DNA from 3 places in the Streptococcus sp. CL5.50 genome. Region 2 is predicted to be linked to each of the others. Evidence: predicted binding sites of a transcription regulator. Region 2 holds the regulator's gene; each other region holds the start of a gene.
The links. The regulator CtsR, encoded in region 2, represses protease genes until heat stress. The targets are predictions, from matches to a motif close to TTGGTCAAAAAAGGTCAAANA.

Region 1 (10,947 bases), on a different contig from region 2:
GTATTTCTGAATTGGTCAAACGTGCAGGCGTTTCGCGTGCGGCTTTTTATCGCAATTATGATTCTAAAGAGGAGATTTTAGAAAGCGTCTTTAAACGAACTGTCCACAATATTATGGAACAGTTGCATCATTATGATTTAAAGACAGACCTTTATCTGGTCTGGGTTCACCTTTTCCGAGAAGCAAGAAAGGAAGCCAGAGTGATTCAATTGGCCTTAGATTACCATCTGGAAAAAATCTTTGTCCAAGCTATGCAGGAATTTCTAGAAAAATACCATGGAAAATCAAAAGGTGTCAGCTCTTATCTTCATTCCTTCTGGAGTTCGGCCATCGTCTCTGTCCTTCTAAAATGGATCAAGGATGGCATGAAGGTACCTGCTGAAAAGATTGCGGATTTACGGTTACCATTTTTTAAAAAATAGAGAAAAAGGAGAAGAGATATGACTGAAAAAAGACTAGCATGGGATGAGTATTTTGCAGCCCAAGCTCTACTAATTGCCAATCGTTCCACTTGTAAACGTGCCAAAGTGGGCGCAATTCTGGTAAAGGATAATAAGGTTATTTCAACTGGTTACAATGGTTCAGTGTCAGGAACCGAGCATTGTATTGACCACGAATGTCTGGTTATTGAAGGCCACTGTGTTCGAACTCTTCACGCTGAGGTCAATGCTGTCCTTCAAGGTGCAGAACGTGGTATTCCTAAAGGCTTTACAGCCTATGTGACCCATTTTCCTTGTCTGAACTGTACAAAACAATTGCTTCAGGTCGGCTGCAAGCGCGTGGTTTATATCAACCAGTACCGAATGGACGACTACGCCCAATACCTTTATCAAGAAAAGGGAACAGAATTGACTCATTTACCACTTGAGACAGTACAGGCCGCTCTTAAAGAAGCAGATCTAATGTAAAAATTATCAAAAATAAATGGTTTAGAAAGATTTTTAAACCGTTTTTTGGTATAATAAGAAGAATAAATTGAAAGAAGGAATTCCAAAAATGGGAAAAATTGAAGTTATTAATCATCCACTGATTCAACACAAATTGTCAATCTTGCGTCGTACAGATACTTCTACAAAAGCTTTTCGTGAGCTAGTAGATGAGATTGCAATGTTGATGGGGTATGAAGTACTTCGTGATCTTCCACTAGAAGATGTGGAAATCGAAACACCAATCACAAAAACAGTTCAAAAACAATTGGCAGGTAAGAAATTAGCCATCGTTCCAATCTTGCGTGCAGGTATCGGGATGGTCGATGGGCTCTTGAGCTTAGTTCCAGCTGCTAAAGTTGGCCACATTGGTATGTACCGTGATGAAGAAACGCTTCAACCAGTTGAGTACTTGGTGAAATTACCTGAAGATATTGACCAACGTCAAATTTTTGTGGTAGACCCAATGTTGGCAACAGGTGGATCAGCAATCTTGGCTGTTGACTCTCTTAAAAAACGTGGTGCATCAAATATCAAATTTGTCTGCCTTGTATCTGCTCCAGAAGGTGTTAAAGCCCTTCAAGAAGCTCATCCAGATGTAGAAATCTTTACAGCAGCCTTGGATGAACGCTTGAACGAACACGGTTATATCGTTCCAGGTCTTGGAGATGCTGGGGACCGCTTGTTCGGTACAAAATAAAATAAAAAAGAGATTGACTTGGAAAAGGATTTCCAGTCACGAAAGGAGGTTGAATTTTTGTTTCTGTCTAATGAAAACAGAGCAAAAATTTGACCTTTTTTGACCAAGATATTATAATAGTCTTATCTTCAGTCATTTGACCAACAAAATTAAAACTCAAAAGGAGAAATAAATGATTCCTGTAGTTATTGAACAAACAAGCCGTGGAGAACGTTCCTACGATATTTACTCACGTCTTCTTAAAGACCGCATCATTATGCTGACAGGTCCAGTTGAAGACAACATGGCTAACTCTGTTATTGCTCAGTTGCTTTTCTTGGATGCCCAAGATAGTACAAAAGATATTTACCTTTATGTCAATACACCTGGTGGTTCCGTTTCAGCTGGTTTGGCAATCGTTGATACCATGAACTTTATTAAGGCAGATGTCCAAACCATCGTTATGGGAATGGCCGCATCTATGGGGACGGTCATTGCATCAAGTGGAGCAAAAGGCAAACGTTTCATGCTTCCAAATGCTGAATACATGATCCATCAACCAATGGGTGGTACAGGTGGTGGTACTCAACAAACCGATATGGCGATTGCTGCAGAACACTTGCTCAAAACTCGTAACATCTTGGAAAAAATCTTGGCTGAAAATTCAGGTCAGTCAATCGAAAAAGTCCATGCAGATGCAGAACGTGATAACTGGATGAGTGCCCAAGAAACACTTGAATATGGCTTTGTTGATGAAATCATGGCCAACAATTCATTGAATTAATGATCAAAGAAGGCAAACTCGACTGGGTTTGCTTTTTTTGGTATAATAGGGAGAGATTTCTTAGAAAGAGGATTTACCATGTTTGAAAAAGTCAATCGATCTGGCTTGATTATCTATCTTTACTATAATCGTGATGCCAAAAAACTGCAGGATTATGGAGATATTACCTATCATTCCAAGAAACATCGTTACTTACAGCTTTATGTTCCAACTCAAGAAGTGGAGCAATTGGTCGGGCGCTTGAGCAAGGAAAAATTTATAAAAAAAGTCAGAGTTTGTCATATCCAAGAGCTGGAAACACCCTTTGTGGGCAATCTTTATCGAGAGGAAAACGTTATCATTGAAAAAAATCAAGAAAAGTGTTGACAATTTTCTGATAATTCGGTATATTCTTAACATGCTATTTATTTAAGAATAAGGAGACAAAAAAGATGAAGAAAAAATTTGCCCTATCGTTTGTGGCTCTTGCAAGTGTAGCACTTCTTGCAGCCTGTGGAGAAGTGAAGTCTGGAGCGTCAAACGCTGCTGGTAATTCAGTAGATGAAAAGACAATCAAAATCGGATTTAACTTCGAGGAAACTGGTGCCGTAGCAGCCTACGGAACATCTGAACAAAAAGGTGCCCAACTTGCTGTTGATGAAATCAATGCTGCTGGTGGTATCGATGGAAAACAAATCGAAGTAGTCGATAAAGATAACAAGTCTGAAACAGCAGAGGCTGCTTCAGTAACAACTAACCTTGTAACCCAATCTAAAGTATCAGCAATCGTAGGACCTGCGACATCTGGTGCAACTGCAGCTGCGGTAGCGAACGCTACAAAAGCAGGTGTTCCATTGATCTCACCAAGTGCGACTCAAGATGGATTGACTAAAGGTCAAGATTACCTCTTTATCGGAACTTTCCAAGATAGCTTCCAAGGAAAAATTATCTCAAACTATGTTTCTGATAAATTGCAAGCTAAGAAAGTTGTTCTTTACACTGACAATGCCAGCGACTATGCTAAAGGTATTGCCAAAGCCTTCCGTGAAGCTTACAAAGGTGAAATCGTTGCAGATGAGACTTTCGTAGCAGGTGACACAGACTTCCAAGCAGCCCTTACAAAAATGAAAGGGAAAGACTTTGATGCTATCATCGTCCCTGGTTACTACACTGAAGCTGGTAAAATTGTAAACCAAGCGCGTGGTATGGGAATTGACAAACCAATCGTTGGTGGTGATGGATTCAACGGTGAAGAGTTTGTGCAACAAGCAACTGCTGAAAAAGCATCAAACATCTACTTTATCTCAGGCTTCTCAACTACTGTAGAAGTTTCAGCTAAAGCAAAAGCTTTCCTTGATGCTTACCGTGCTAAGTACAACGAAGAGCCTTCAACATTTGCAGCCTTGGCTTATGACTCTGTTCACCTTGTAGCAAACGCAGCAAAAGGTGCTAAAAACTCTGGAGAAATCAAGGATAACCTTGCTAAAACAAAAGACTTTGAAGGTGTAACTGGTCAAACAAGCTTCGATGCAGATCACAACACAGTCAAAACTGCTTACATGATGACTATGAACAATGGTAAGGTTGAAGCAGCAGAAGTTGTAAAACCATAATAGAAAATGTTGAAATAGGGAATGAGACTCGGACTCACTCCCTGTTTCGATGTTTAAGAACCTATCAAAAAGTGAGGGAAAACCCTCGAAATTATAAATAGAAAGAGTGAATCTTATGCTCCAACAACTAGTAAATGGTTTGATTCTAGGTAGTGTTTATGCGCTGTTAGCCCTAGGATATACCATGGTTTACGGAATTATCAAGCTCATCAACTTCGCCCACGGTGATATTTATATGATGGGAGCCTTTATCGGTTATTTCTTGATTAATTCTTTCCAAATGAATTTCTTTGTAGCTCTTATTGTAGCTATGCTTGCGACAGCCATTCTTGGTGTCGTGATTGAGTTCCTTGCTTACCGACCTTTGCGTCACTCTACTCGTATTGCTGTTTTGATTACAGCTATTGGGGTTTCCTTCCTATTAGAGTATGGGATGGTCTATCTGGTTGGTGCTAATACTCGTGCCTTCCCTCAAGCGATTCAAACAGTTCGCTATGATTTGGGTCCAATTAGCCTAACAAACGTGCAGTTAATGATCTTAGCCATTTCCTTGATTTTGATGATTTTGTTACAAGTCATTGTCCAAAAGACCAAGATGGGGAAAGCCATGCGTGCAGTATCTGTAGATAGCGATGCAGCGCAATTGATGGGGATCAACGTAAACCGTACTATCAGCTTTACCTTCGCTTTGGGTTCAGCTCTTGCGGGTGCGGCTGGTGTTCTGATTGCCCTCTATTATAACTCTCTTGAGCCTTTGATGGGGGTTACTCCAGGACTTAAATCTTTCGTTGCTGCAGTACTTGGCGGTATCGGAATCATTCCTGGTGCGGCTCTTGGTGGCTTTGTAATTGGCTTATTGGAAACCTTTGCGACAGCCTTTGGGATGTCAGACTTCCGTGATGCCATTGTTTATGGAATCTTGTTGTTGATCTTGATTGTCCGCCCAGCTGGTATCCTTGGTAAAAATGTGAAAGAGAAGGTGTAAACGATGAAGGAAAATTTAAAAGTTAATATTCTATGGTTACTCCTTTTGTTAGCTGGCTATGGCTTGATTAGTGTACTGGTTTCAGTTGGAGTACTCAACCTATTCTATGTACAGATTTTACAACAAATTGGAATTAATATTATTCTGGCTGTTGGTCTCAACTTAATCGTTGGTTTTTCAGGACAATTTTCACTTGGGCATGCTGGTTTCATGGCGATTGGTGCCTATGCAGCAGCTATTATTGGTTCTAAATCACCAACCTACGGTGCCTTCTTTGGAGCTATGCTGATAGGGGCTTTACTTTCAGGAGCAGTTGCCTTGCTTGTCGGAATTCCAACCTTACGCTTGAAGGGGGATTACCTTGCGGTAGCAACTCTAGGTGTTTCTGAAATTATCCGTATCTTTATCATCAATGGCGGAAGCCTTACAAATGGTGCGGCAGGTATCTTGGGAATTCCAAACTTTACAACTTGGCAAATGGTTTACTTCTTTGTCGTGATTACAACCATTGCAACCTTGAACTTCTTGCGTAGTCCAATTGGTCGTTCAACTCTCTCTGTTCGTGAGGATGAAATCGCTGCTGAGTCAGTTGGGGTTAATACGACTAAGATTAAAATCATCGCTTTCGTCTTTGGTGCCATTACTGCAAGTATTGCAGGATCACTTCAGGCAGGATTTATCGGTTCAGTTGTACCGAAAGATTACACCTTCATCAACTCAATCAACGTTTTGATCATTGTTGTATTTGGTGGGCTTGGTTCCATTACAGGTGCGATTGTTTCAGCTATTGTTCTTGGAATTTTGAATATGCTTCTCCAAGATGTTGCTAGCGTGCGTATGATTATCTACGCTTTGGCCTTGGTATTGGTAATGATTTTCAGACCAGGTGGACTTCTTGGAACATGGGAATTAAGCCTATCACGTTTCTTTAAAAAATCTAAAAAGGAGGAACAAAACTAATGGCATTACTTGAAGTAAAACAGTTAACCAAACATTTTGGCGGTCTAACAGCTGTTGGAGATGTGACTCTTGAATTGAACGAAGGGGAACTGGTTGGATTAATCGGTCCAAACGGAGCTGGTAAAACAACCCTTTTCAACCTTTTGACGGGTGTTTATGAACCAAGTGAGGGAACGGTTACCCTTGATGGTCACCTTTTGAATGGAAAGTCACCTTATAAGATTGCTTCTCTGGGACTTGGACGTACTTTCCAAAATATTCGTCTTTTTAAAGATTTAACAGTTTTGGATAATGTTTTGATTGCCTTTGGCAACCATCACAAACAACATGTTTTTGCTAGTTTCTTACGCTTACCAGCTTTTTACAAGAGTGAAAAAGAATTAAAGGCTAAAGCATTGAAATTGTTGAAAATCTTTGATTTAGATGGGGATGCAGAAACGCTTGCCAAAAACCTCGCCTACGGACAACAACGTCGTTTGGAAATTGTTCGTGCCCTTGCTACGGAACCTAAAATTCTCTTTTTAGATGAACCAGCAGCAGGTATGAACCCACAGGAAACAGCCGAATTGACTGAGTTAATTCGTCGTATCAAAGATGAATTTAAGATTACGATCATGCTGATTGAACACGATATGAATCTGGTTATGGAAGTAACAGAACGTATCTACGTACTTGAATATGGTCGTTTGATTGCTCAGGGAACTCCTGACGAAATTAAGACGAATAAACGTGTTATCGAAGCTTATCTAGGAGGTGAAGCCTAATGTCTATGTTAAAAGTTGAAAACCTCTCTGTGCATTACGGTATGATCCAAGCAGTTCGTGATGTAAGTTTCGAGGTTAATGAAGGTGAAGTTGTTTCCCTTATCGGTGCCAATGGTGCAGGTAAGACAACCATTCTCCGTACCTTGTCTGGTTTGGTTAGACCTAGTTCAGGAAAGATTGAATTTTTAGGTCAAGAAATCCAAAAAATGCCGGCTCAGAAAATCGTAGCAGGTGGCCTTTCACAAGTTCCAGAAGGACGCCACGTCTTTCCTGGCTTGACTGTTATGGAAAATCTTGAAATGGGAGCTTTCTTAAAGAAAAATCGTGAAGAAAATCAAGCTAACTTGAAGAAGGTTTTCTCACGCTTTCCTCGTCTTGAAGAACGGAAGAACCAAGATGCAGCAACTCTTTCAGGAGGGGAACAACAAATGCTTGCCATGGGACGCGCTCTCATGTCAACACCAAAACTTCTTCTTTTAGATGAACCATCAATGGGTCTTGCCCCAATCTTTATCCAAGAGATTTTTGATATCATTCAAGATATCCAGAAGCAAGGAACAACCGTCCTCTTGATTGAACAAAATGCCAATAAAGCACTCGCAATCTCTGACCGAGGCTATGTACTGGAAACAGGAAAAATCGTCCTATCAGGAACAGGAAAAGAACTCGCTTCATCAGAAGAAGTCAGAAAAGCATATCTGGGTGGCTAAACTAGTCTGGGAGACTAGTTTAGGTTGCAGATAGAGATTGCGAAGCAATCATCTTATCCACTGGATTGTTTTAGTCGGTGGATGAGGATTACGAAGTAATCATCATTAATAGTCCGGGGGACCTTTTTAGTTGGCGGATGAAGATTGCGAAGGAATTATTTTATCCAGTGGATTGTTTTAGTCGGCATATTTAGTTTGCAAACAAATCTGCATCTACTTTGAAAGATGAATTTCTAATAATTGAAAAAATCGAATGAAAGGTATCTTACCTTCATTCACAGAGCTCGATTTTAGAGCTCTTTTTGCTAGCTTATTCATACTTTTCTGAATTTTGAAAAAGAAATGTAAGCGTTTGATAGATTTACAAAAAGATTGTATAATAGGGATAAGAATAGAAAAGGAGAAGTCTCATGGCAGTTAAAGATTTTATGACCCGCAAGGTAGTTTATATTAGTCCAGATACAACAGTATCTCATGCAGCAGATTTAATGAGAGAGCAAGGATTGCACCGCTTGCCTGTTATCGAAAATGATCAATTAGTTGGTTTGGTAACTGAAGGAACCATTGCCCAAGCTAGTCCATCAAAAGCAACAAGTCTTTCTATCTATGAGATGAATTATCTTCTAAATAAGACAAAAGTAAAAGATGTCATGATTCGCGATGTTGTCACTGTTTCAGGCTATGCGAGTCTAGAGGATGCAACTTATTTGATGTTGAAAAACAAGATTGGTATTCTTCCTGTCGTTGATAACCATCAAGTCTATGGAGTTATTACGGACCGTGACGTTTTCCAAGCCTTTCTTGAAATTGCTGGTTATGGTGAGGAAGGAATTCGTGTGCGCTTTGTTACAGAAGATGAAGTTGGCGTTCTTGGTAAGATTGTTTCTCTAATCGTTGAAGAAAATTTGAACATCTCCCACACAGTCAATATTCCGCGTAAAGATGGTAAGGTCATTATCGAAGTTCAAATTGATGGTTCAGTTGATTTGATAGCATTAAAGCAAAAATTTGAAGCTGAAAATATTCAAGTGGAAGAGATTAGTCGTACTTCTGCGAAAGTTTTATAAGAAGGGAAGCCGAAAGGCTTCTTTTTACATGCAATGGGAGATTAGAGCAAAAGATGGAAAGAAATGATAAAATATGCTATAATGAAACGATGTAAAAAAGGAGTATTTATGGACATTTCAGTAATTCGTCAGAAAATTGACGCAAATCGTGAAAAATTAGCTTCTTTCAGGGGGTCTCTTTGACCTAGAAGGTCTAGAGGAAGAGATTGCCATCTTGGAAAACAAGATGACAGAACCTGATTTTTGGAACGATAATATCGCGGCCCAAAAAACGTCGCAAGAATTAAATGAATTAAAAAACACCTACAACACCTTCCACAAAATGGAAGAGTTGCAGGATGAAGTCGAAATTTTATTAGACTTTTTAGCTGAAGATGAGTCGGTGCATGAAGAATTGGTTGAACAGTTGTCAGAACTTGATAAGATGATAACCAGTTACGAGATGACCTTGCTCTTGTCAGAACCTTATGACCATAATAATGCCATCTTGGAAATCCATCCAGGATCCGGTGGTACTGAGGCTCAGGACTGGGGTGATATGTTGCTTCGTATGTACACTCGCTATGGAAATGCTAAAGGCTTTAAAGTGGAAGTATTGGATTACCAAGCAGGAGATGAAGCTGGCATCAAGTCAGTAACCCTATCATTTGAAGGGCCTAATGCCTATGGTCTTCTCAAGTCAGAAATGGGTGTTCACCGCTTGGTGCGAATCTCACCATTTGACTCTGCTAAACGTCGCCATACCTCTTTCACATCTGTAGAAGTAATGCCAGAATTAGATGATACTATTGAAGTGGAAATACGTGAAGATGACATCAAGATGGATACCTTCCGTTCAGGTGGTGCTGGTGGACAAAACGTCAATAAGGTTTCAACTGGAGTGCGTTTGACACACATTCCTACGGGAACTGTTGTCCAGTCAACGGTCGATCGTACCCAGTATGGAAATAGAGATCGTGCCATGAAGATGTTGCAGGCTAAGCTCTATCAAATGGAGCAAGAAAAGAAAGCTGCGGAAGTCGATTCCCTCAAGGGTGAGAAAAAGGAAATCACATGGGGAAGTCAAATTCGTTCTTATGTCTTCACACCTTATACTATGGTAAAAGACCATCGAACTAGTTTTGAAGTTGCGCAGGTAGATAAGGTTATGGATGGAGACCTAGATGGTTTTATCGATGCTTATCTCAAGTGGCGAATCAGCTAAGATAGAAAGGAATTCACATGTCAATCATTGAAATGAGAGATGTCGTCAAAAAATACGACAACGGAACGACTGCCCTACGTGGTGTTTCGGTCAGCATTCAACCAGGAGAATTTGCCTATATCGTAGGTCCGTCAGGAGCTGGGAAATCAACCTTTATTCGTTCTTTGTATCGCGAAGTAAAAATCGAAAAAGGAAGTTTATCTGTTGCTGGTTTTAATCTGGTTAAAATTAAAAAGAAAGATGTCCCTCTCCTACGTCGTAGTGTTGGGGTTGTCTTCCAAGATTATAAACTGTTACCAAAGAAAACCGTTTATGAAAATATTGCTTATGCAATGGAGGTAATTGGAGAAAGTCGCCGTAATATCAAAAAACGTGTTATGGAAGTCTTAGACCTCGTTGGATTGAAGCACAAGGTTCGTTCTTTCCCAAATGAGCTCTCAGGTGGAGAGCAACAGCGTATTGCGATAGCGCGTGCTATTGTAAATAATCCCAAAGTATTGATTGCGGACGAACCAACAGGAAACTTGGATCCAGATAATTCATGGGAAATCATGAATTTGTTGGAACGCATCAATCTCCAAGGTACAACTGTCTTGATGGCGACCCACAATAGTCAGATTGTAAATACCTTGCGCCACCGTGTCATTGCCATTGAAAATGGCCGTGTCGTTCGTGACGAAGCTAAAGGAGAATATGGATACGATGATTAGTAGATTTTTTCGTCATTTATTTGAATCGTTAAAAAGTTTGAAACGAAATGGCTGGATGACAGTAGCTGCTGTCAGTTCAGTTATGATTACTTTGACCTTGGTTGCAATATTTGCATCTGTTATCTTTAATACGGCTAAACTAGCTACAGATATTGAAAATAACGTCCGAGTAATGGTATACATTCGTAAGGATGTAGCTGATAATAGTGAGACTATTGAAAAAGAAGGCCAAACTGTTACAAATAACGACTACCATAAGGTATACGATGCTTTGAAAGGTATGTCAACTGTTAAAAGTGTTACCTTCTCAAGCAAAGAAGAACAATATGAAAAGTTGACAGAAACAATGGGGGACAACTGGAAAATCTTTGAAGGTGATGCAAACCCACTTTATGATGCCTATATAGTAGATACCAATACACCAAGTGATGTAAAGACGGTAGCAGAAGAGGCTAAGAAAATTGAAGGTGTGTCAGAAGTTCAGGATGGTGGTGCCAATACAGAACGCTTGTTCAAGTTAGCTTCATTTATTCGTGTCTGGGGACTTGTTATCGCTGGATTATTGA
Region 2 (10,947 bases):
CCTCGGGGGTCACGCCCAGGAGTCGACACAGTCATCAATTGCTCGACTTTTTCCAAAGGAAGATCGAGATTAACCTCTTCACTCACCTCGCGCTGACAGGCATGTGTAGCATCTTCTCCCTTGTCCATAAATCCTCCAACCAGAGCCAAACAGTTTTGATAAGGGTGAGCCTTGCGGCGAATTAATAAGAGCTTGATCTTTCCTTCGACAAAGCAGTAGGCTACCATATCCACCGTCACACTTGGTTTTTCGTATTGAGGGAGTTCCTGTTTGTGATACCAATCTAAAAACTCTTCCTGACTTGCATGAATTTCAAAATATTCTTTTTCCGTCATCCCTGCTGGAATCATCGTGTCCGTCATTTTATGCCTCCTTACGAACTGCCTTGGTCCATTGGTACCAACCTACTAGACTATTGAGTGTGTAAACCCAGTACATCCCTTGGATGTGGATATTTTCACCCCACCAGAGGTAAATACTAAAGAGATTGGTTGCAATCCAGAAAATCCATTGCTCACGGTAGAGACGTGTCATCAAGAGCTGACCAACACCATTGGTCGCATCGGTAACACTATCACGGAAAGGGCGAGCACTATGGATACTTTGGTAAGCCAAGCCCATACCAATCCAAATGATAGCAGTCAAGGCCAAGTACTTGAGCCAGTCAAGCACAGATAATTTCTTAGCTTCAAAGTGAGATTCTTCTGCTTTTCCTTGGTCATTGATACGATTGGACAGCCAAGCATAGAGGCCAATCGGCTGCATGACAAAGAAGTAAACGGTCGTCAAAACTTCGCCATAAAAAGTCGCATTCATAGCCAAAATCAAATAGATCGCCGAGTTAATGGCCCCAAAGAGATAATTGCTTGCACGCCCTTCTGCCACCAAGATAACACAGACAATCCCCGTCCAAGAGGCAAACAAGCTCAGCCAGTCATGAGTTTCCGCATTTTGCGTGAATTCCAAGATCAAGGGAACACTTGACAAAGCGATGAGATATAACCACTGGAAAAGGCTACGGCCGACAAAGAGATCTTTCCAGAGCAAGCGCATGGCTCCTGCAAAACTAATCTTACGAGCTTCTGCATGAACATTTTTAAAGTTTTCGATAAATTGTGTGATTTTTTCAGTTAGTTTTTTCATAATTTTCTCCTAATCTGCTTGGTAAATGGCATCAATAGCCACTTTGGCTGCTTCATAATTGCCTAGGTAATCCTCAGCTAGATAAACTAGTGGAATGGTGGTTAAATATCGCTCTCTCATATGGTCCAAATGCTGGGAAAAACTATGACGAATATGGTCTTCTGCCATAGTCATATCTCTAAATCCGTCATTGACATAGGAGCCGACCGGTTGCACAAAGAGAATCAAGTCCCATTTTTCCTTAGCCAAGATCGAAACAAAGAGATTATCAAAGGTTTCTCCTGATAAGTCCCCTTGGTCCTCGGTCTCCATGTAATAATCATAGTAGCCCTTAGTTACTAAGGAGTTGGTGTCAGCTATCACCAATCCCCTATTGGCATTACTGTCAATTAACTTAGAGGTCTGGTCATACTGCCCCAACAGGAGATAATAGTAATCTTTTGGAGTCAATTCATCGTCGCGGACATTGTTTTTAATCTGGTACTCATGTGCGTATTCCAAACTGACGGGTGCATCGTAATACCTTGCCAAATCCTTGGCCAGAGTGGTCTTCCCATTGCTGGCACTCCCCATAATCAATACTTTCTTTGTAAACTGACGACGGAAGGGCTGAGCGATGTTTTTCCAATATTTGCTTGGATTTTCTCGAATCATAGTCGCTGAGATACCGAACTTTCTTTCTTGCAAGACAGTGCCAAATCCACGTTTAGATAATTCTTGCTGATAGTCTGCTTCTCCTACAAAAAAGATCAGCTCTTGCTGGGTTTCATCATAGGAAATCTCCGCTAACATTTGGTCCAACCACTCCTGCCAGCCCATAGGGTAACGGGGAAGATTAGTCTCATCTAACTTGCAAACGGAGGTCAACTCGTCATCACGAAAAGCCTCTCTAATATAGCGAAATCTTTTTTGAAGCGTTAAGCCTACCTGCTCCCCTCGATCTCCCTCATAGCCTGAAACGACAACCCAGACCTGATCACACTGCCGCTTCGCTCGCTGGATTAGATCGATATGTCCTTGATGAAGCGGAGCAAAGGTTCCAAATACCACTGCTGTTTTCTTTTTCATAAACCTATTATCTTTTTATAATTTTTTATATTTTTATTATCTATGTTTTTATTATAAACTATATTTTTGTTTTGTCAATAGTTTTTTATAAAAAACTAGAAAAAAGAGAATCAAGATTGCTCCTGATTCTCCATTTTTATGCAATATCAAATTTTAACTGGCCTGCTTTGACACCAATCTTAAGTGTGCTGCCTGCCTCTAATTCTCCCTTGAGAAGAAGTTCTGCCAACTTGTCTTCCACTTCTGTTTGCAGGGTTCTGCGAAGTGGACGAGCTCCCATCTCTGGGTCATATCCTTGATTTGCCAGCAATTTCAGTGCGGAAGCTTGTAATTTCAAGTCAATACCTTTTTCAGCCAAACTTGCTACTAAAGGTTTGACCATAATCTTCACTACTTCCTGCATATGGTCGCTAGATAAGCTATGGAAGACCACCTTTTCATCAATACGGTTGATAAACTCAGGTCTATAAGCTTTTTTCAGCTCTTCAAAGATTCGTTTTTCCATATTTTCCTGGTCAAAACGAATGTCCTTAGCCCCAAATCCGACAGTCTTGTCATCCCGAAGGGCTGTCGCACCAAGGTTTGACGTCATGATGATAATGGTATTTGAAAAGTCAACCTTGCGTCCCTTGCTATCGGTCAAGACACCGTCATCCAAGACCTGCAAGAGAACATTAAAGATGTCTGGATGGGCCTTCTCTACCTCGTCAAAAAGGAGAACGGAATAGGGTTTGTTGCGAACCTTCTCGGTCAACTCCCCACCTTCTTCATAACCCACATAGCCTGGAGGAGCTCCGTTGAGACGGCTGGCTGCGAATTTCTCCATATACTCACTCATATCAAAGCGGATAAGGGCTGATTCGTCATCAAAGAGTACTTCTGCCAGAGCCTTGGCCAATTCGGTCTTACCGACACCTGTAGGTCCTAGGAACATAAAGGAACCAATCGGACGCTTGTGACTGCGAATCCCTGACTGATTGCGGCGAATGGCACGGCTAATGCTTGAAACTGCTTGATCTTGACCGATGACACGTTTGTGCAGTTCAGCTTCCAAGTTTAAGTATTTCTTAGCATCAGTCTGAGTCAGTTTTTGGACTGGAATACCTGACAAGCGACTCAAGGTAGTCAAAATATCAGACTCTGTCACCAAGTCTTTATAGACAGGCACTTCCTCTTCTTTTGCGATTAGCTGAGCTGCCTGTTTCCACTTGCCATCCATCAAGGCCTTGTCAGCTGGACTCAAACCTGAATCGTCTGCTTTTACATTTTTAGTTTTATTTTGCACTGTTGCTGCCGCTTCATCTAAGAGATCAATAGCAGAGTCTGGCAAATGACGACTAGTCAAGTAACGATGAGCCATCTTGACGGCTGTTTCAACCGCTTCATCTGTGATTTGCACCCGGTGATGTTTCTCATAAGTCGCCTTCAAACCTTGCAAAATGGTCATGCTGTCTGCCACACTTGGTTCTTCAATCGTCACTTTAGCGAAACGACGAGAAAGGGCCGCATCTTTTTCGATGTGTTTTTGATATTCTTCCTGAGTGGTCGCACCAACCGTTCTCAAGGTTCCACGCGCCAAGGCTGGCTTCAAGATATTGGCCGCATCCAGAGTTGAATCAATCCCACTACCAGAACCCATGATAGTGTGAAGTTCATCGATAAAGAGGATAACTTGACCATCTTCTTCAATATCCTTGATGATATTGTTCATGCGTTCTTCAAAGTCACCACGGAAGCGTGTCCCTGCAACGACATTCATCAAATCAAGCTCTAACACGCGCATCTTAGCCATTTCCGCAGGCACATCCCCACTAGCAATACGCTGAGCAAGACCAAACGCCAGAGCTGTTTTCCCGACACCAGCATCCCCAACCAAAACAGGATTGTTCTTGGTCTTACGGCTCAAGATTTGAATCATACGTGAGATTTCCTTGTCCCGACCGATGACTGGTTCTAACTTGCCAGAACGCGCTTGCTCTGTCAAATCATGCGTATAGTCCTCGAGACCACCGCTCGGAGTCTGCGGCATGCCCATCATATTGGCCATAGAATTTTGCTTATCAGCTACTGTACGATGGCGTTGGCGTAAAGCCTTGAGGTCTTCACGAGTCCAGCCTGCACGTTCTTCTAGATTTCGACGTAGGGCAGCAATCTTAACCTGATCTTTCTTGTCTTCATAAGAAAAACCAGCCCTCTCCAAGATACGAGTCGCCAAGGCATTGCCATCATGCAAAATCGCATAAAGGACGTGCTCCGTCCCCAGCACCTTAGCATGAACCACTGACGCTACATACTCTGCTTCATCAAAAAGGACCTGCAAACGATGAGAAAACGGCAATTCCGTAAAGGTTTCATCCTGGCTATAGTCCGTTTCAGTCAGTTCCAAAGCGACCTCTTCTAAACGGTCCATCTCATATGGATAATCATTTAAAGTTGCCCCTGCCACACTATAACTGTGGTTGGACATGGCAATCAACAAGTGCCAAGACTCTAGGTAACGAGCTCCAAAATGGCCAGCAACCATGTAGGCACTTTCGATACATTCATTCAATGCTTTTGAATAGTTCATCTTACTTCCCTTTTCTATCTACCTCTTGTATGACCTGTCGTAGCATGTTTGCACGAACAACTGGAGCTTCTTCTCCTAAAACGCGATCCAAAGCTACTGATACTAGCAAATTCATCTCCTGCTTGGTCATCAATTCCTGCTCAACCAAAAGCTGGAGAATATCTTCATAAATTTCTTGACTGACCCGCTCACCAATTGAGTAAAGAAGCTCCCTGAGCATTTCATGATGACTAGAAAACTCAATCCGTCCTATACGAATGTAGCCTCCGCCACCACGCTTACTTTCAACCAAGTAGCCCCTACTTTCCGTAAAGCGTGTCTTGATCACATAGTTAATCTGACTGGGAACAACCTGAAAAGTATCTGCCAACTGACTACGTTGCAACTCCACGATACCAGATTGATCTAAAATCGCCTTGATGTAGGCCTCAATATGATCCGATGTATTTTTAAATCTCATTACAAACCCACCTCTCTCTTTAAACCTTGACTATCTTTGACTATTATACCGAAATTTTCTCATTTTTAAAAGAAAAAGGGCGCTGGTAAAGGATAATCTTCACCAACTCCCTATTTTTCTACTTATCTAAGCCTAATTCTGCCAAGATTTGACGTTTGTAGGCAATCTTTTGGACTTCCTTGTCCTCATCTTCAGACCAATCTAGTTTAATTTCTGAAACAATCTGCCCAGGGCGATTTTTCAAGATATAGATGCGGTCGCTGAGACTGAGGGCCTCCTCGATACTATGCGTGATGATCAAGGTTGTTAGCTGCAACTGCTTGTGAATCTCAAGGTACCAAGCGTGTAGTTCCATCTTGGTCATCTCATCCAAGGCGCTAAAGGCCTCATCCAAGAGAAAGAGCTTGTGCCCGAAAAGGTAGGTCCGGAGCAAGGCCACACGCTGGCGCATCCCACCACTGAGTTCATGAGGGTATTTATCTCTTACAGCTGTCAACTGGAAGGTCGCAAGAATTTCATCTGAGCGAGCAATAGCTTCTGCCTTATCCACCTTTTGAATCAAGAGGGGCAGAATGATATTACCAAGCACCGTCTTGTGTTCCAAGAGCAGATCCTTTTGCAACATATAACTCACCCGCCCCTTGGGATTTTCTTCACCATCAAGGACAATTCTCCCTGACTGAACTTCTAAAATCCCCGCAATTAAGTTGAAAAGCGTAGTCTTACCAACACCACTTGGGCCTAGGATAGAAACCACTTCACCTGAAGTCACTTTCAGATTGATATCCTCTAAAATCCTCTCTTGACCATAGGCATAACTGACGTGTTCTAGTCTAATTTCTGTCATTATTTCACAAATTCGTTGGTGAAGCCTTTGTCTGTCAAGTCTTCTTTAAGGATACCATTTTCTTTATCCCATTTGTAGAAGGCATTCCAGCGAGCCGCATCAAATTGCCCCCATTTTTCCTTGTCGCTTGCGTATTCTTTTGACAAGTATTTTTGAGATTCGATGACAAAGTCACGTTTTTCCTTAAGTTCAGGTGCATTTTTGATGAGGATATCAGCTGCTTCTTCTGGATGCTCCATGGCATATTGGTAGCCTTTTTTGATAGCTTGGATGACTTTACGTGCTTCTTCTTTGTTGTCTTTGAGGTAGTCGTTGTTAGCAATGATGACTGGTGAGTAATAGTCAAATTCTTTAACGTAGTCTTTCAAGTACATAAAGTTAGCGTCTACACCTTGAGATTTGGCAAGAATTCCATCCCATCCATAGTAGATCCAAGCAGTGTCAAATACTCCATTGGCAATCGGTGTGATTGAGTTTGAGTCGTTATTTGGTATTTTTTCAACCTTCTCAAAGTCTCCACCTTGAGATTCTACCAAGGTTTTCAACATAGCAAGTTCAGTTGGGTCATTCCAAGTTCCGTATTTCTTACCAACCAAGTCTTTTGGACTAGCTACATTGTCAGATTTACGAGAGATGATTCCTGATGTATTGTGTTCTACGATAGCTGCAACGGCAGTAATTCCTGCCCCTTTTTCCAATTTTTTAGCCATATAGTCTTGGAAATAGACTGCAAATGGTGCCTTACCGTTAATAACCAAGTCAGAAGAACTTTCTTCTGGTGGCAATTTCAAATCAACATCCACCCCAGCTTCCTTGAAGTAGCCTTTTTCCTTAGCCACATAAAGCCCTGTGTGGTTGGTATTTGGTGTCCAGTCTAGGATAAAGTCAATCTTCTTAAGTTCTGCTTCTTTGTTGTCCTTGGAAGCAGTTCCTTGACCACAGGCCACAAGCACAACAGCTACAAGAGCTGTTAAAACAGTTAAAAACACTTTCCATGTTTTTTTCATTTTGATTTCCTCTTTTCTTTTTCCGAAACATTCTAATTCTACGAACGTTTCCATTTAATAACATATTTCTCGCTGACATCGACCAATTTCATACCAAGAAGGCTGATAATCGATACCAGAATAATAATAGCGAACATGGTATCATACTGAAACAATTTCTTGGACTGAATCATGTAGACACCTAGTCCTTCAAAGCCTCCCAACCACTCAGATACTACTGTTGTGATAAAAGCGTAGGAGACACTGACCCTCAGACCTGCATAAAAGTAAGGCAGACTGACTGGGATTTTAAAATGCCAAAGGATTTGCCAAGGTTTGGCCCGCATCAGACTAAACAAGGTCAGCATATCCTTGTCACAATGCCTAAAACCGTCCAAAATGCTGACGATGATGGGGAAGGTTGTCGTTAAGATAATCAAGACAATCTTGGGCAAAATCCCATAACCGAGCCACAAAACCAGGATAGGGGCTATGGCAATGGTCGGAATGGTCTGAACAACCACCATCATAGGGTAAATCAGGTCATTGAGCCAAGTCAAACTATCCATAAGCACAGCCATGAGACAGGCAATCAAAACTCCCAGAACCAACCCCAGCAAAGCCACTCTCAAGGTCGCCCAGCTGTGGTGCCAGAGAAATTCTCTATCACGCACAAAAGACTGGAGGATTTCAAGAGGTGTCGGCAGGATAAACTTGGGGAGAAGTTTAAGCAACCCTGCTAGCTGCCAGATTGACAAGATCCCTAGAAAGCCCAACAGACTAATGTGTCGTCTCAGTATACTTTTCAAGTTTCTCATCAATACTTAAAATCTCTCCTACATTTATTTTGACATTGGCAAAGACATTGTCTGCCTCCTGCCCTGCCACTTCCAGCGCTTCTTTTAGAATGCGCATAAGCTCATCAAACTCCCCTTCCAAAACTGTTTCAAATGGTGTCACTACCATGGTCACTTCTTGAGCTTTCAGATAGGCAATGACCTGATCGATAACAGCAATCCGATCAATCCCCTGTGAAAGGGGTAAAACTTGCAAGGCAATGCTTGCTTTCATAACAACCTCCACTTCTCGTTTTCCTTTGATAAAAAGAAAAACCTTTGCCATATATGGAAAAGGTCAAGATTAGACTAAGTATCGTTCCCTACGCTGGCATTACCCAGATCAGGTGCGGTCGAAGCTTAACGCTTCCTCTCAGACTGTACACAGACTCCCATATATTATATGGACATATGATAGCGCAAAACCAAAAAAATGTCAAGGAAACTGCTTACAGAAAAAGTAGGAAAAATTTCCTACTCCCATTTTCTATACTCGTTCTCCATCACTATTTACTCTGTAGCCATCCACCGTCGTATTAACAGCTAAGGCGCCTGAAGAGTAAGAATAATACCACTTACCAGATACTTGGTACCAGCCCGTTTTCATTGCACCTGAACTATCCAAATAATACCACAGACCATTTTCCTTTAACCATCCTGTCTGCATTTCACCAGATGATTTCAAATAATACCAGCTAGAACCATCTTTCAGCCAGCCTGTTGATTTAGACCCATTTGATTTGAAATGATACCAACTACCATTTATTTTCTTCCAACCGACAGTTGAACTGTTATTGGATCCATAGTTAGAGCTATTTCCTGATTGATTCTGATAATTCTGTGAAGAGGTTACTCCCTCTAGCTGGATATAACGACGACTTCCGTTATAAGCCGTATAACTCAACCACTTGTACCCATCTTTTTCGAGAATTTGATCATAATGAACATTCTCCCCAGGATAATAGTAATCAATCGCAGTTGCGCTAGCTAGAGGCTGATTTTTGATAGCAGCCTTAGTCTTAAAATAATGTGTTCCTCCTGTTGAAACTGAGGATTGACTATTCCCAACACTGCCACCAGCTAAATCTTTAAAATGAATAAACCCCGTCATAGTATTTGCCTTCACGATGCGCTTGTTGTAAGATTCCCTTATTCCATAATTGTATTCTTCAATCTCAATCTCATCTCCTATTACATTTGACACCCAAGCAACATGACCATAAGTTCCTGCAGTAGACCAAGCAATAGAGCCAATCGTTGGTGTATTATCGACACGATAACCTTCACGACGAGCACGATAGCCCCATTCATTCGCATTCCCATAAGCAGCCGGAATCTCAAAACCATTGACATTACTCAAACGAAAGGCTGCAAAAGAAGTACACTGACGAGAATACATGCGCCACTTATCAATCTCCTGGCTCCCATTTTTATAATGAGCAGGATAATCATCCCCACGCGCAATCGATCCATTTCCTCCGGAATAGGCATATACACTATTACCCGCTGCTAACATCAATCCTACTACTAAAAAGGGAACAACCTTTTTAGCTGATTTTCTGAAAGAAAATCTTGTCTCTGCTACTTTAAATGGTGAAATTTTCATTCTTCCTCCTTGAAAAATAATATAAATCGAAGATTACCTTCACTTAAACTATTCGGAGAAAAAAAGAAAAAGTGAGAAAATTTCTCACTTTAGTCAAGATAATGAATCAAATTCTTTTCTGTAAGGATATCTGAGTAAGTAAAGGATTCAACGTAAACATTAGCTTGTTTATCTCCTTCAACGTTTCCAAATTCAACGATAAATAGGGATGGATAAACCTCAATTAGCTTACCCAATCTATTTTTTTGGCGCTTACGACCATTCTCCAAAGTCATTTCTACGACTTGACCCTCATGTGCCTTGATTTCTTCTTTGATTTTTTTCATCTTGGCTACATCTGTAAATGCATCTGACATCTTATGCCTCCCTCTTTGAGATACTTGAAAATTTATTGTATTCTTTTTGGAAAATTAATTCCACCGTTCCACGAGCTCCACTACGGTTTTTCTCGATAATAACTTCTACCTTATTATTCGGCATTCCTTCCTCTTCTTCACCACCACGCTCATAGTAATCGTCGCGATAAAGAAAGGCTACAATATCAGCGTCCTGCTCAATAGACCCAGATTCACGAATATCAGACAAGACCGGTCTCTTATCCTGACGTTGTTCTACACCACGAGAAAGCTGACTTAGAGCGATTACTGGAACCTTCAGTTCCTTAGCTAAAATTTTCAACTGACGTGAAATTTCTGAAACCTCTTGTTGACGATTTTCCCGACCAGTTCCCGTGATAAGCTGCAAATAGTCTATTAAAATCAAGCCAAGATTTCCAGTTTCTTGAGCCAGTTTACGAGAACGAGAACGAATCTCTGTAATCCGAATCCCTGGCGTATCATCGATATAGATACTTGCATTAGCTAGATTTCCTTGAGCAATGGTATATTTTTGCCACTCCTCATCAGTCAATTGACCCGTACGGATAGAATGCGATTCTACCAAACCTTCTGCCGCTAACATACGGTCCACTAGACTTTCCGCACCCATTTCCAGTGAAAAAATAGCAACTGTTTTGTCCAACTTAGTCCCAATATTCTGAGCAATATTCAAGGCAAAGGCTGTCTTACCAACAGCTGGACGGGCTGCTAGGATAATCAACTCCTCCTCATGAAGTCCAGTCGTCATATGATCCAAGTCACGATAGCCTGTCGCAATACCTGTAATATCGGTCGTTTGTTGCGAGCGAGCTTCCAGATTTCCGAAGTTGATATTCAACACATCTCGAATGTTCTTAAATCCACTTCGATTTGCATTTTCGCTGACATCAATCAGGCCTTTTTCTGCCTGAGCAATGATTTCATCAGCTGGTTGCGAAGCCTCGTAAGCTTGATTGACAGACTCTGTCAACTTGGAGATTAATCGACGTAGCATGGCCTTCTCTGCAACAATCTTAGCATAATACTCCGCATTAGCAGAAGTTGGCACAGAATTG
Region 3 (10,947 bases), on a different contig from region 2:
ATTCACTGCCAACCAAGGTTGACCTGTTGAGAAACCAGCATTTTTGCTCTCGTCCCATTGCATAGGGGTACGGGCATTGTCACGACCAATGACACGGATACTGTCCATGATTTCTTCCATCGGAACACCTTTTTCAAGAGCTTCACGCGCATAGTTGAGGGATTCAATATCTTCTACTTGATCCAGCGTTTCAAACGGATAATTTGTCATCCCAATTTCCTCACCTTGGTAGATATAAGGTGTTCCTTTCATGAGGTGAAGTAAGATTACAAAGGCTTTGGCAGATTTTTCGCGGTATTCTTGGTCATTTCCCCAGATTGATACGATACGAGGAAGGTCATGATTGTTCCAGAAGAGCGAATTCCAGCCATCCTCAACTCCTAATTCTGTCTGCCATTTATTGAAAATCTCTTTCAACTTAGCGATATTCAGCTCTTTTTGATAGTGCCATTTAGGCTGACCTTCCTGATACTGAAGACCGATATGTTCAAACTGGAAGACCATAGACAATTCTTGTCCCTTTGGATCTGAGTAGAACTTAGCAATCTCAGGCGTTGCTCCCCAAGTCTCCCCTACTGTCAAGAGATTCTTATCTCCAAAGGTCGCCTGATTCATCTCCTTGAGATAAGGGTGGAGCATAGGACCATTATTGACTACTTTCTCGTCAGGAATTTTCCCAATCATGTCAATGACATCCATGCGGAAACCACCAATGCCTTTATCAATCCAGAAATTCATCATCTCATAAATTTTCTGACGAAGTTTTTCATTTTCCCAGTTGAGATCAGGTTGCTTCTTGCTGAAAAAGTGGAGATAGTACTGACCTGACTTTTCATCGTACTCCCAAGCAGACCCACTAAAGATAGACTCCAAATCGTTGGGTTCATCCCGCCAGATATAGTAGTCTCGTTCAGGACTATCAGGATTTTCACAGGCCTCGACAAACCAAGCATGCTCATCTGAAGTATGATTGACCACTAAGTCCATGATGATACGAATATCACGTTTCTTAGCTTCCGCGATCAGTTGGTCCATATCCTCCATGGTCCCGAAAATAGCCGCAATCGCTTGATAATCAGCAATATCATAGCCATTATCATCCATAGGACTGTCATAAACTGGAGAAAGCCAAATCGCTGTAATTCCTAACTTAGCTAGATAGTCTAACTTACTGGTAATACCTGGCAAATCGCCAATTCCATCTCCGTTGCTATCCATAAAGCTCTTAGGATAAACTTGATAGACTACGGCGTTGTGCCACCATTTTTCTTGCATCTTCTTACCTCATTATTTTAATAATCTATAGTCTATGATAGCGCTTTTCAGAGTTTTGTGCAAGCGTTTGCCTAATCTTTTTGATTCCTTTTTTAACTCCATAGTTTCCTAACTGCCAATTTTTTATTATAATAGAGGTCAGAGGTAAAAAAATGAAAAAACAAGCTTTTAGTTCTGAACAATATTTGAATCTACAACGCGACCACATTTTGGAGCGCATTAACCAATTTGACGGCAAGCTCTACTTGGAGTTTGGTGGCAAAATGTTAGAAGATTTCCACGCCGCTCGTGTCCTTCCTGGTTATGAACCTGACAATAAAATCAAGCTCTTGCAAGAATTGAAAGAGCAGGTTGAGGTCGTGATTGCTATTAATGCAAGTAATATCGAGCATTCCAAAGCACGTGGTGACTTGGGCATTTCTTATGACCAAGAAGTTCTTCGTTTGATTGATAAATTCAATGAATTGGGAATTTTTGTCGGCTCAGTGGTCATTACACAGTACGCTGGCCAACCCGCTGCAGATGCCTTCCGCAATCAACTCGAGAAAAACGGAATTGATTCTTATCTTCATTATCCAATCAAAGGATATCCGACGGATATGGATCACATCATTTCTCCAGAAGGCATGGGAAAAAATGACTACATCAAAACTAGTCGCAACTTGATCGTCGTAACCGCTCCTGGACCTGGTTCTGGAAAATTGGCAACTTGTATGTCAAATATGTACCACGACCAAATCAATGGTATCAAGTCTGGCTACGCTAAATTTGAAACCTTCCCAGTTTGGAATCTTCCCCTTCATCACCCAGTCAACTTGGCCTACGAGGCTGCTACAGCAGACCTTGATGATGTCAACATGATTGACCCCTTCCATCTCCAAACCTATGGAGAAACCACTGTCAACTACAACCGTGATATCGAAATCTTCCCAGTGCTCAAGCGCATGTTAGAACGTATCCTCGGTAAATCTCCATACGCTTCTCCGACAGATATGGGTGTCAACATGGTTGGTTTCGCTATTACAGATGATGAAGCTGCTGTCGAAGCTTCTAAACAAGAAATCATCCGCCGCTACTATCAAACTGTTCTTGATTTTAAAGCCGAAAAAGTTGGCGAAGCAGCTGTCAAGAAAATTGAGTTGCTCATGAACGACCTCGGTATCACACCTGCAGACCGTAAGGTTGCTGTCGTTGCGCGTCAAAAAGCAGAAGAAACTGGTGGACCAGCCCTAGCCCTTGAATTGCCAACTGGTGAAATCGTCACAGGTAAGAACTCAGAACTCTTTGGCCCTACAGCCGCTGCCTTGATCAACGCTATCAAGAAATCAGCTGATATTGCTAAAGAAGTGAAACTAATCGAACCTGAAGTTGTCAAACCGATTCAAGGTCTTAAAATTGATCACCTTGGAAGTCGCAATCCACGCCTGCATTCAAATGAAATTTTGATTGCACTTGCTATCACAGCTACAGAAAATCCTGATGCTGCTCGTGCTATGGAAGAACTTGGCAACCTCAAAGGAAGCGAAGCCCACTCAACCATCATCTTAACCGATGAAGACAAGAATGTCCTTCGCAAATTGGGTATCAATGTAACCTTTGACCCTTACTACCAATACGACCGCTTGTATCGTAAATAAAGATTTCAACCTCTCCACTCTCGGAGAGGTTTTCTCTCTGTCTCAGGAGCCGGCTTTATGTTATAATGAAATTAGAAAACTGAAAGGATTTACCATGTCAAAAGAAGTTATTGTTGAAAGTTTTGAACTTGACCACACCATTGTTAAAGCACCCTATGTTCGCTTGATTGGGGAGGAAACAGGGCCAAAGGGAGACATCATCTCCAATTATGATATTCGTTTAGTGCAACCCAATGAAGACTCTATCCCTACCGCTGGCCTTCACACTATCGAGCATCTCTTAGCCAAACTCATCCGTACCCGCATTGACGGTATGATTGACTGCTCACCATTTGGCTGCCGCACAGGATTCCACATGATTATGTGGGGGCGCCACACCAGCGCTGAAATTGCAGCTGTTATCAAGGATTCGCTTAAGGAAATCGCTGAAACCACCACTTGGGAAGATGTCCCTGGAACAACCATCGAATCTTGCGGAAACTACAAGGACCACAGCCTCTTCTCTGCTAAAGAATGGGCTAAACTCATCCTTGAACAAGGGATTTCAGACGATGCTTTTGAGCGTCATGTGATCTAAACACAAAAAAGGAACCAGTTTTTCAGCTGGCTCCTTCTTTTTTATGCTCAAAATCTCTAGTTAAGCTTTCTCACGAATAACCAAACCACCGTCTTCCATATCTGCTTCTAGGTGTTTGGCATCTAGGTGATCCAAGTGGAAGTCTGTGACTTTGTCACGGATTTGTTGTTCAACCACACGACGGAGTGGACGAACACCCATGACTTCATCGTAGCCTTCTTCTGTGATATAGTCTTTAGCCGCTTGACTAACTGCTAAATCAATGTCTTTCTTAGCCAAGGTTTGGTTGACTTCAGCCAGCATCAAGTCCACAATTTTAGAAAGGTCTTCCTTAGTCAAGTGTGAGAACTCAATGACTGCGTTAAAGCGGTTGAGGAACTCTGGACGGAAGAATGGTTTCAAACGGTCCATCAATTCTGGTTTGTCCGCATCTTCTGTCAAGTTAGCTTCGTAACCAAAGCCTGCGTTTGAAGTTGCGATAATGACAGTGTTCTTAAAGTTCACGGTATTTCCTTGACCATCAGTCAAACGACCATCATCCAATACTTGGAGGAGAAGGGTGATTACTTGAGGATCAGCCTTTTCGATTTCGTCCAAGAGAATGATAGAGTAAGGATTGCGACGAACACGTTCTGTTAAGGTATTGCTATTGTCATCATAACCCACATAGCCTGCTGTTGTACCAATTAGCTTAGAAACAGCTGTGCGGTCACTGTATTCAGACATATCCAAACGGATGATGGCATCCTTGGTTCCAAACATATCTAGCGCCAATTGCTTAGCAAGTTCTGTCTTACCAACCCCAGTTGGTCCTACAAAGAGGAAGCTACCGATTGGGCGATTACCTTCATCAAAACCAGCACGGTTACGACGGATAGCACGGGCTACAGCTTCAACTGCCTTGTCTTGGCCAATCACCTTGTCTTGCAGACGATGAGCCATATCTTTCAAACGTTCGATGTCTGATGCTCCCATTTGTGACACTGGGATACCCGTCATTCGTTCCACAGATTCAGCCACATCGTTGACACTTGCAGTCACCTTCATATCTTCTGTGTGGTTTTCGATTTTCTTTTCTAATTCTGCAATGCGTGTTTTATAGTTTAGAGCTGCTTCAAAATCTTCTGCCTCAACAGCTTTTTCTTGCTTGTCTTTTTCTACCTCAATTTCACGTTCAACAGCATGAACATCTGTTACTGGATGCTGAGCTGCCAAGTGAGCCGCCGTTACATCGACAAGGTCGATAGCCTTATCTGGCAAGCTACGTTGAGGAATATACTGAACAGAATAATCCACTGCTGCTTTCAAGACTTCATCTGGCAAAATGACATTGTGGTGTTGTTGATAGAGATCACGAATTCCTTGAAGAATTTTATATGTATCCTCTGCTGAAGGGGCATTGACCTTGACTTCGTTGAAACGACGAGCAAGAGCAGCATTCTTCAAGATGGTGTTACGGTATTCGTCTTGAGTTGTTGCCCCAATCACTGTCAACTCACCACGAGAGAGAGCTGGCTTGAGAATATCCGCAAGCCCTTTAGAACCACTATCTACACCAGTGCTACCAGCACCGAGAATTTGGTGAATTTCATCAAAGAAGAGAATAATATTTCCTGCTTCTTTTACTTCATTGACTAAGTTTTGAACGTTTTCTTCAAAGCTACCACGGTACTGAGTACCAGCCTCAAGACCTGAAATATCAATAGAAATGATTTCCTTGTTCTTAATGGCGGCTGGAACATCTCCATTTACAATGGCTTGTGCTAGACCTTCTACAACTGCTGTCTTACCAACACCTGCATCTCCGACCAAAACAGGATTGTTTTTGGTACGACGTGATAGAATTTCAGATGTTTCTTGAATTTCCTTGTTTCGTCCGATAACAGGATCCAACTTGCCTTCACGAGCTTCTGCTGTCAAGTTACGACCGAGTTTAGCAAGGACACCATCTTGTTTCATACCTGAAGCCTGTTGTTGCATTTGTCCATCAGTTTCTGCATTTCCTGGCAATTGACCCGTTGCACGATAATGAGCAAATTCCTCAGGTGTCACTTCACGTCCATTAATTAAGTAGCGACGGTTTTCAGAACTGTATCCTCGCATACCACCCATCAATTGGTTAAATAAATCGTCCATGTTGTTAAAATTATTAAAGTTGTTGTTCATATTCCTTACCTCTTTTTATATTTCTTCGTTATTATTACTGATATTGACTATCTTTGACCTTTGTTTTAAAAAATTTAGACTAGCTAAATAGCTACTCTACGTACTATTTCTGGTTTTTCTTTTTCAAGCAGGAGTAGACTATCTTTACTTCTGAAAATTTCTAGATTAAACATAGACACACCTCTTTCTATTTTACTTTAAATAATACTCTTCGAAAATCTCTTCAAACAACGTCAGCTCTATCTGCAACCTCAGAACAGTGTTTTGAGCAACCTGCGCTAGCTTCCTAGTTTACTCTTTGATTTTCATTAAGTATAAGTGTTCTAGTAAGGCTTTCATTTACCTTACGTTCATAATATACTACATTAGTCAGAAAAGGTCAAGAGATTTGACTTTAATTGACCAATATTTTTTAGAATGCAAAAACACCCTGAAATATCAGGGTGCTATTCTTACATCAAATACAAAATTGCTAGCGTCAAAAGACTTGCTAGAAGCCCCACTCCCCAAAAGAAGAAGTCAACCTTCCACTCGCTCCAAGGATTTCCTTTACCAGACAATCCTCCAAGTTCAAAATGGTGATGCACAGGCGTCATACGGAAAATACGTTTGCCACCAGTCATTTTGAAATAGCCGACTTGCATCATGACCGAAGTTGTTTCAAAGACATAAACAATTCCGATAATCAAGAGAGTCCATTCTTGGTGAAGGGCCATAGAGATAGCTGCCAGCATTCCACCGAGTGCCAAACTTCCCACATCTCCCATAAAGACCTTAGCAGGCTTATGGTTAAAGACAAAGAAACCAAGCAAACCACCAATCATGGCAAGAATCACTAGAAGGATATCCATCTGACCTTGAACATAGGCAATAACTCCATAGGCAGACAAACTAATTACAACGGAAATACTAGCTAAACCGTCAATACCGTCTGTCAAGTTTACTGCGTTTGAAAAACCGACTAGCCAGAAAAGAGCGAAGACAATATAGAAAATCCCTAGATGTACTTGGTAACCAAAGACAGAAAGCATATCGCCCCCACGCTCATAGAAAAGATAGAAGATAACTCCACCTAGAAGCTGAAGAGCCAATTTCTGCTTAGGATTAAGTCCCTCATTGATCTTACGAAAGACCTTGAGAAAGTCGTCTAAAAATCCGATTAAACCATAAAGAACCAAGATAAATAAAATCATACCGACATTATTGCTGAGTTGGTTACTAAATAAGGCAATAAAGAAGGCAACTAAAACAGAAGCAATTAAGAAAACCAAACCTCCCATTGTAGGAGTCCCAGCTTTTGCCTGGTGCTGTTTGACATCCTCATGCATCTGCTGGCCTGTAATTTGCGCCTTTCTATAAAATTGGATAAAGGCCGGAATTCCTACTAAAGTTAGTAAAAATGTCACAATTCCAGCACTAATAGAAATAAACATATTAGTCTCCTAAAGTTAATTTAATTTTTTTAATGTTTTTGATAGCTGTATTAGTCCGAACATCTTGCTTCTGAACGACGGAACCTGAACCTTCAAATTCCAGTTCAATATCCAACCATTTAGCAAAGGTCTCGGCAGTCTCTTTTTTCCAGCCATACATGTCTGGAATTTCTTCTACCTTATCCGATAAAAGGAGAACTTGTTGGTTTGGTGCAAGATTAGTCCCTTCTTCTACAGAAGTCTCTTTAATCTTTGTTCCAGTACCTACAACGATTGGTTGCACAATATTTCGGCGTAAGGCTTCCGCCAACTCACCAGGTGAAATATCCTTGATGCTAGGCATTGCATAAGAAGATTCTGTCGTAACTTTATCTAAATTCTTGGCTGGAGATTGAAGATTGAGAGATTCTTTCATAGCTGAAGCCCGCTCCAAGATTGGGTTGGCAAATTCTCCCAACTGGATACCTGAATAATGTTCAGGTTGTTGAACCGTTACATACAAGATAAAATCAGGATTTTCAGCAGGGTTCATAGCCACAACCGAGAAAATGTAATTGGTCGAACCAACTAAGTAGCCTCCATTTTTCTCGTCAGCGATTTGGGCTGTACCAGACTTGAGGGCTACATTTTGACCTGGAACATTGACAGTTGCTTTTCCTGTACTATGATTATACATAGTTCCATATCTAGGATCCGTTCCTACCAAGACCATGTGAGTCCGAGTTTGGCCAGCTGCATCTTTCGAAACTGGATTCCCTACAATTTCTTTTTGAGATCTACGAACGGTTTGATCATTTGGATCATACAAGGCCGTAATAAATTTAGGCTCTAGCATGACGCCATCATTGGCAATGGCAGTAAAGGCACGTAGCATCTGGGTCTGCGTTACAGAAATCCCCTGACCAAATGCACTCATGGCAATATTGACAATATTATCTGCAGGCAATTGACCTGTGTACTCATCAGTCAGACCAAAACGCGTCGGCACTCCAAACTTAAAGCGGTTTAGATAATCCAACCAAGTAGCATCTCCCATTTTTTGTTCAAGTAGACTCATTCCAACATTACTGGAGTGAGCGAAACCTTGTGAGAAAGTCATCATCCCACCAGTAGTCAAACCATCATTAACATCCCAATCTCGAATCGTCGCATCCGCTATTTTTAATTCACTGCTATTGAAGTATTCTCCACTTGGGAAGGTATTATTATCAATAGAAGAAGCTAACGTCATAACCTTCATGGCTGATCCTGGTTCATAGTTACTTTGATAAAGAATGTCACGCCAAACAAAGTCCTCAGTGATTCCTTCTTTAGTATCTGCATTAAAGGTAGGTCGTTGGGTGGTAGCGAGAATTTCACCGGTCTTTGCACTGACCAAGGTCGCGGTCATATACTTACCTTTTACTTTTTCTAGAAAGGCATCCATCTGAGTTTCCATGAAAGATTGTAGCGGACTAGACAATGTTGTATAAACATCCTTGCCATCCACAGTTTGTTGCGATACCAGTTCTGTACCTGGTACGATATTTCCTACACGGTCTTTTTCATAGGTAATAATACCGTCTGTCCCAGCAAGAATGGTATTTAAAGAACTCTCCAAACCAGAAGTCCCTAACAAACTCTTACTACCATCCTCATTTTCATGAAGTTGGGCTAAGCCAATAAAGCTAGAAGCAAATTGTCCATTTGGATAGCTTCTGTTAGGGCTCGTTGTAAAGTCAATTCCTTCCACACTAGCATCTTTTAACTCTTTTTTAATAGCCATCATATTGGCATAGGTAATCCCATTTCCTTTTGCTCCAAAGGAAACTTGGGTCAGATTTGGTTGAGCTAATTGCTCTTTCACATAAGCTTCATCCATATCCAAATACTTATGGAAGACTTCAGCTACCTTATTAAACTGCGAATCCTCTACATAAAGAATTTTACCCGTTGCTGACTTGTATTTTTTATCAATAACAGCATAGACGTTATAAGAGGTCGCATCTTCAGCTATAGGCACTCCATTTCGGTCATAGATCGTCCCGCGTTTGGCAGGAACTGTTCGGGTTGTTTGGTGAACCTTTTTAGCCTCTTTTACCAAGTCAGTACCAAATATATTACCTTTTGCGATAATATAAGCAAAATTGGCCAAAAAGAGGCCGAAAAGGGCAACAGCTAAAAAGCTGAGGTACTTGCCAACTATCCTACGGTTTTCTGCTGGAGATTTACGATTTTTTACCGCAAATCGGGTTATTTTTTCTGTCCATTTCATATCTTACTCCGCTGTTCGGATGTTTTCATTATTCAATTTCAAATCTTTTTTATCTGCAATCTCTTTCAAACGCTCTGAACGAATCAATTCATTCACTTCCTGCTTGGCATCGTCCAGCTCTGTCTTCTTTTCCTCTATCTGCGCATTGATTTTTGTCAAATCACTTTGCACTTGCAAGAGTCGTGTCTGCATAAAGATAATGCTCACTGCTAAAACGAGTGCCGTAAAAGCGATGGAAAGATAAAAAGCCTTCTCCACACGTGAGAATTTTTTTATACGATTCTGCAAGAATTGACTGGTTGTTTCTTTCTTATCTACCATTTTTCCCTCTTACTTGTGAATTTTTCTGGCCACACGCAACTTAGCTGAGTGCGAGCGGTTATTGGCTTCTAATTCTTCTGCACTTGGCAAGATTGGCTTACGGGATACCAATTCCATCTTGGGCTTGAGATCATCTGGGATGAAAGGCAAACCTTTGGGAACTTCCACAGTTGAAGCTTCCTTGAACAATTGTTTGGTCAAGCGGTCTTCTAGTGAATGGAAGGTAATCACTGAAATTCTACCATCTAGAGCCAACATCTCCATAGCCTGCTGGATGGATTCATCTGCCGCTCCCAGTTCATCATTGACTTCAATTCGAATAGCCTGGAAAATCTGCTTGGCAGGATGGCCCTTCTTCTTGAGCTCCTTGGCAGGTTTGGCCGACTTGATAATTTCTGCTAACTCAGTCGTTGTCTCGATTGGCTTGACTTCACGCGCTTGTTCAATCTTACGCGCAATCTGTTTAGAGAATTTATCCTCACCATACTTGAAGAAAATACGAACCAAGTCATGATAGTCATAGTGATTCACCACTTCATAGGCTGTCAGACTAGCATCCTGATTCATGCGCATGTCCAGTGGCGCATCCTTTTTATAAGAAAAACCACGCTCACGCTGGTCCAGCTGAGGACTAGACACTCCCAAGTCATAACAAATTCCATCAATTTCCTGAACACCAGCTTCGCGCAAACGTGCCTGTAGATGACGGAAGTTATCCTTGATAAAGGTCACCATTCCCTTTTCAATGTAAGGAGCCAAGCGTTTTTGCGCGTTGTCAATGGCATTCTGGTCCTGGTCAAAGGCATAGAGATGGCCTTTTTCACTTAATTTACTTAATAAATATTCGCTATGGCCCGCTCCACCCAAAGTCGCATCAACGTAGATACCGTCAGGCTTTACGTCGAGCATATCAATCGTTTCGTGGAGTAAGACCGTTACATGATGAAATTCTTTTGTCATATCTTATCTATTTTACCACAAATCTGACTAGCTTGCACTAGTCAGACAAATAGGCCAAAAACAAGTAAGATTTCTTTAAGAAATATGTCAAATATGCTTGACATCTACTCCATAGAAGAATATAATATAGTCAAATATATACGACACAAATCAGAAAGGAGTCCAGATGAATCGTGTGAAAGAATTTCGCAAGGAACTGGGCATTTCCCAGCTCGAACTCGCCAAGGATATCGGTGTCTCGAGACAAACCATCAATATGATTGAGAACGACAAGTACAATCCAACTCTGGAACTCTGTCTCAATCTCGCCCGCAGCCTCCAAAC

Region 1: the regulator CtsR is predicted to act here: its motif matches at 1,713-1,733, upstream of clpP (ATP-dependent Clp protease proteolytic subunit ClpP).
Region 3: the regulator CtsR is predicted to act here: its motif matches at 5,706-5,726, upstream of ACLNCV_RS08855 (ATP-dependent Clp protease ATP-binding subunit).

The regions. Positions count from the first base shown of each region.
Region 1 covers NZ_JBKOTR010000003.1:61,987-72,933, reverse strand. The annotation lists gene ACLNCV_RS02755 (TetR/AcrR family transcriptional regulator) at 1-422, shown strand, start outside; gene ACLNCV_RS02750 (cytidine/deoxycytidylate deaminase family protein) at 441-908, shown strand; gene upp (uracil phosphoribosyltransferase) at 997-1,626, shown strand; gene clpP (ATP-dependent Clp protease proteolytic subunit ClpP) at 1,799-2,389, shown strand; gene ACLNCV_RS02735 (YlbG family protein) at 2,468-2,755, shown strand; gene ACLNCV_RS02730 (ABC transporter substrate-binding protein) at 2,821-3,981, shown strand; gene ACLNCV_RS02725 (branched-chain amino acid ABC transporter permease) at 4,097-4,966, shown strand; gene ACLNCV_RS02720 (branched-chain amino acid ABC transporter permease) at 4,970-5,926, shown strand; gene ACLNCV_RS02715 (ABC transporter ATP-binding protein) at 5,926-6,690, shown strand; gene ACLNCV_RS02710 (ABC transporter ATP-binding protein) at 6,690-7,400, shown strand; gene ACLNCV_RS02705 (CBS domain-containing protein) at 7,811-8,467, shown strand; one part of gene prfB (peptide chain release factor 2) at 8,576-8,647, shown strand; one part of gene prfB (peptide chain release factor 2) at 8,649-9,671, shown strand; gene ftsE (cell division ATP-binding protein FtsE) at 9,689-10,381, shown strand; gene ftsX (permease-like cell division protein FtsX) at 10,374-10,947, shown strand, end outside.
Region 2 covers NZ_JBKOTR010000001.1:249,953-260,899, forward strand. The annotation lists gene ACLNCV_RS01250 (NUDIX hydrolase) at 1-362, opposite strand, end outside; gene pnuC (nicotinamide riboside transporter PnuC) at 364-1,143, opposite strand; gene ACLNCV_RS01260 (AAA family ATPase) at 1,153-2,211, opposite strand; gene ACLNCV_RS01265 (ATP-dependent Clp protease ATP-binding subunit) at 2,348-4,780, opposite strand; gene ACLNCV_RS01270 (CtsR family transcriptional regulator) at 4,782-5,240, opposite strand; gene ACLNCV_RS01275 (ABC transporter ATP-binding protein) at 5,359-6,087, opposite strand; gene ACLNCV_RS01280 (ABC transporter substrate-binding protein) at 6,087-7,094, opposite strand; gene ACLNCV_RS01285 (ABC transporter permease) at 7,133-7,891, opposite strand; gene ACLNCV_RS01290 (thiamine-binding protein) at 7,854-8,144, opposite strand; TPP riboswitch at 8,213-8,315, opposite strand; gene cbpD (choline binding-anchored murein hydrolase CbpD) at 8,397-9,515, opposite strand; gene ACLNCV_RS01300 (Veg family protein) at 9,605-9,871, opposite strand; gene dnaB (replicative DNA helicase) at 9,873-10,947, opposite strand, start outside.
Region 3 covers NZ_JBKOTR010000016.1:9,814-20,760, forward strand. The annotation lists gene ACLNCV_RS08840 (glycoside hydrolase family 13 protein) at 1-1,275, opposite strand, end outside; gene ACLNCV_RS08845 (DUF1846 domain-containing protein) at 1,428-2,912, shown strand; gene ACLNCV_RS08850 (S-ribosylhomocysteine lyase) at 3,007-3,489, shown strand; gene ACLNCV_RS08855 (ATP-dependent Clp protease ATP-binding subunit) at 3,550-5,655, opposite strand; gene mraY (phospho-N-acetylmuramoyl-pentapeptide-transferase) at 6,108-7,088, opposite strand; gene pbp2x (penicillin-binding protein PBP2X) at 7,090-9,342, opposite strand; gene ftsL (cell division protein FtsL) at 9,346-9,663, opposite strand; gene rsmH (16S rRNA (cytosine(1402)-N(4))-methyltransferase RsmH) at 9,673-10,623, opposite strand; gene ACLNCV_RS08880 (helix-turn-helix transcriptional regulator) at 10,790-10,947, shown strand, end outside.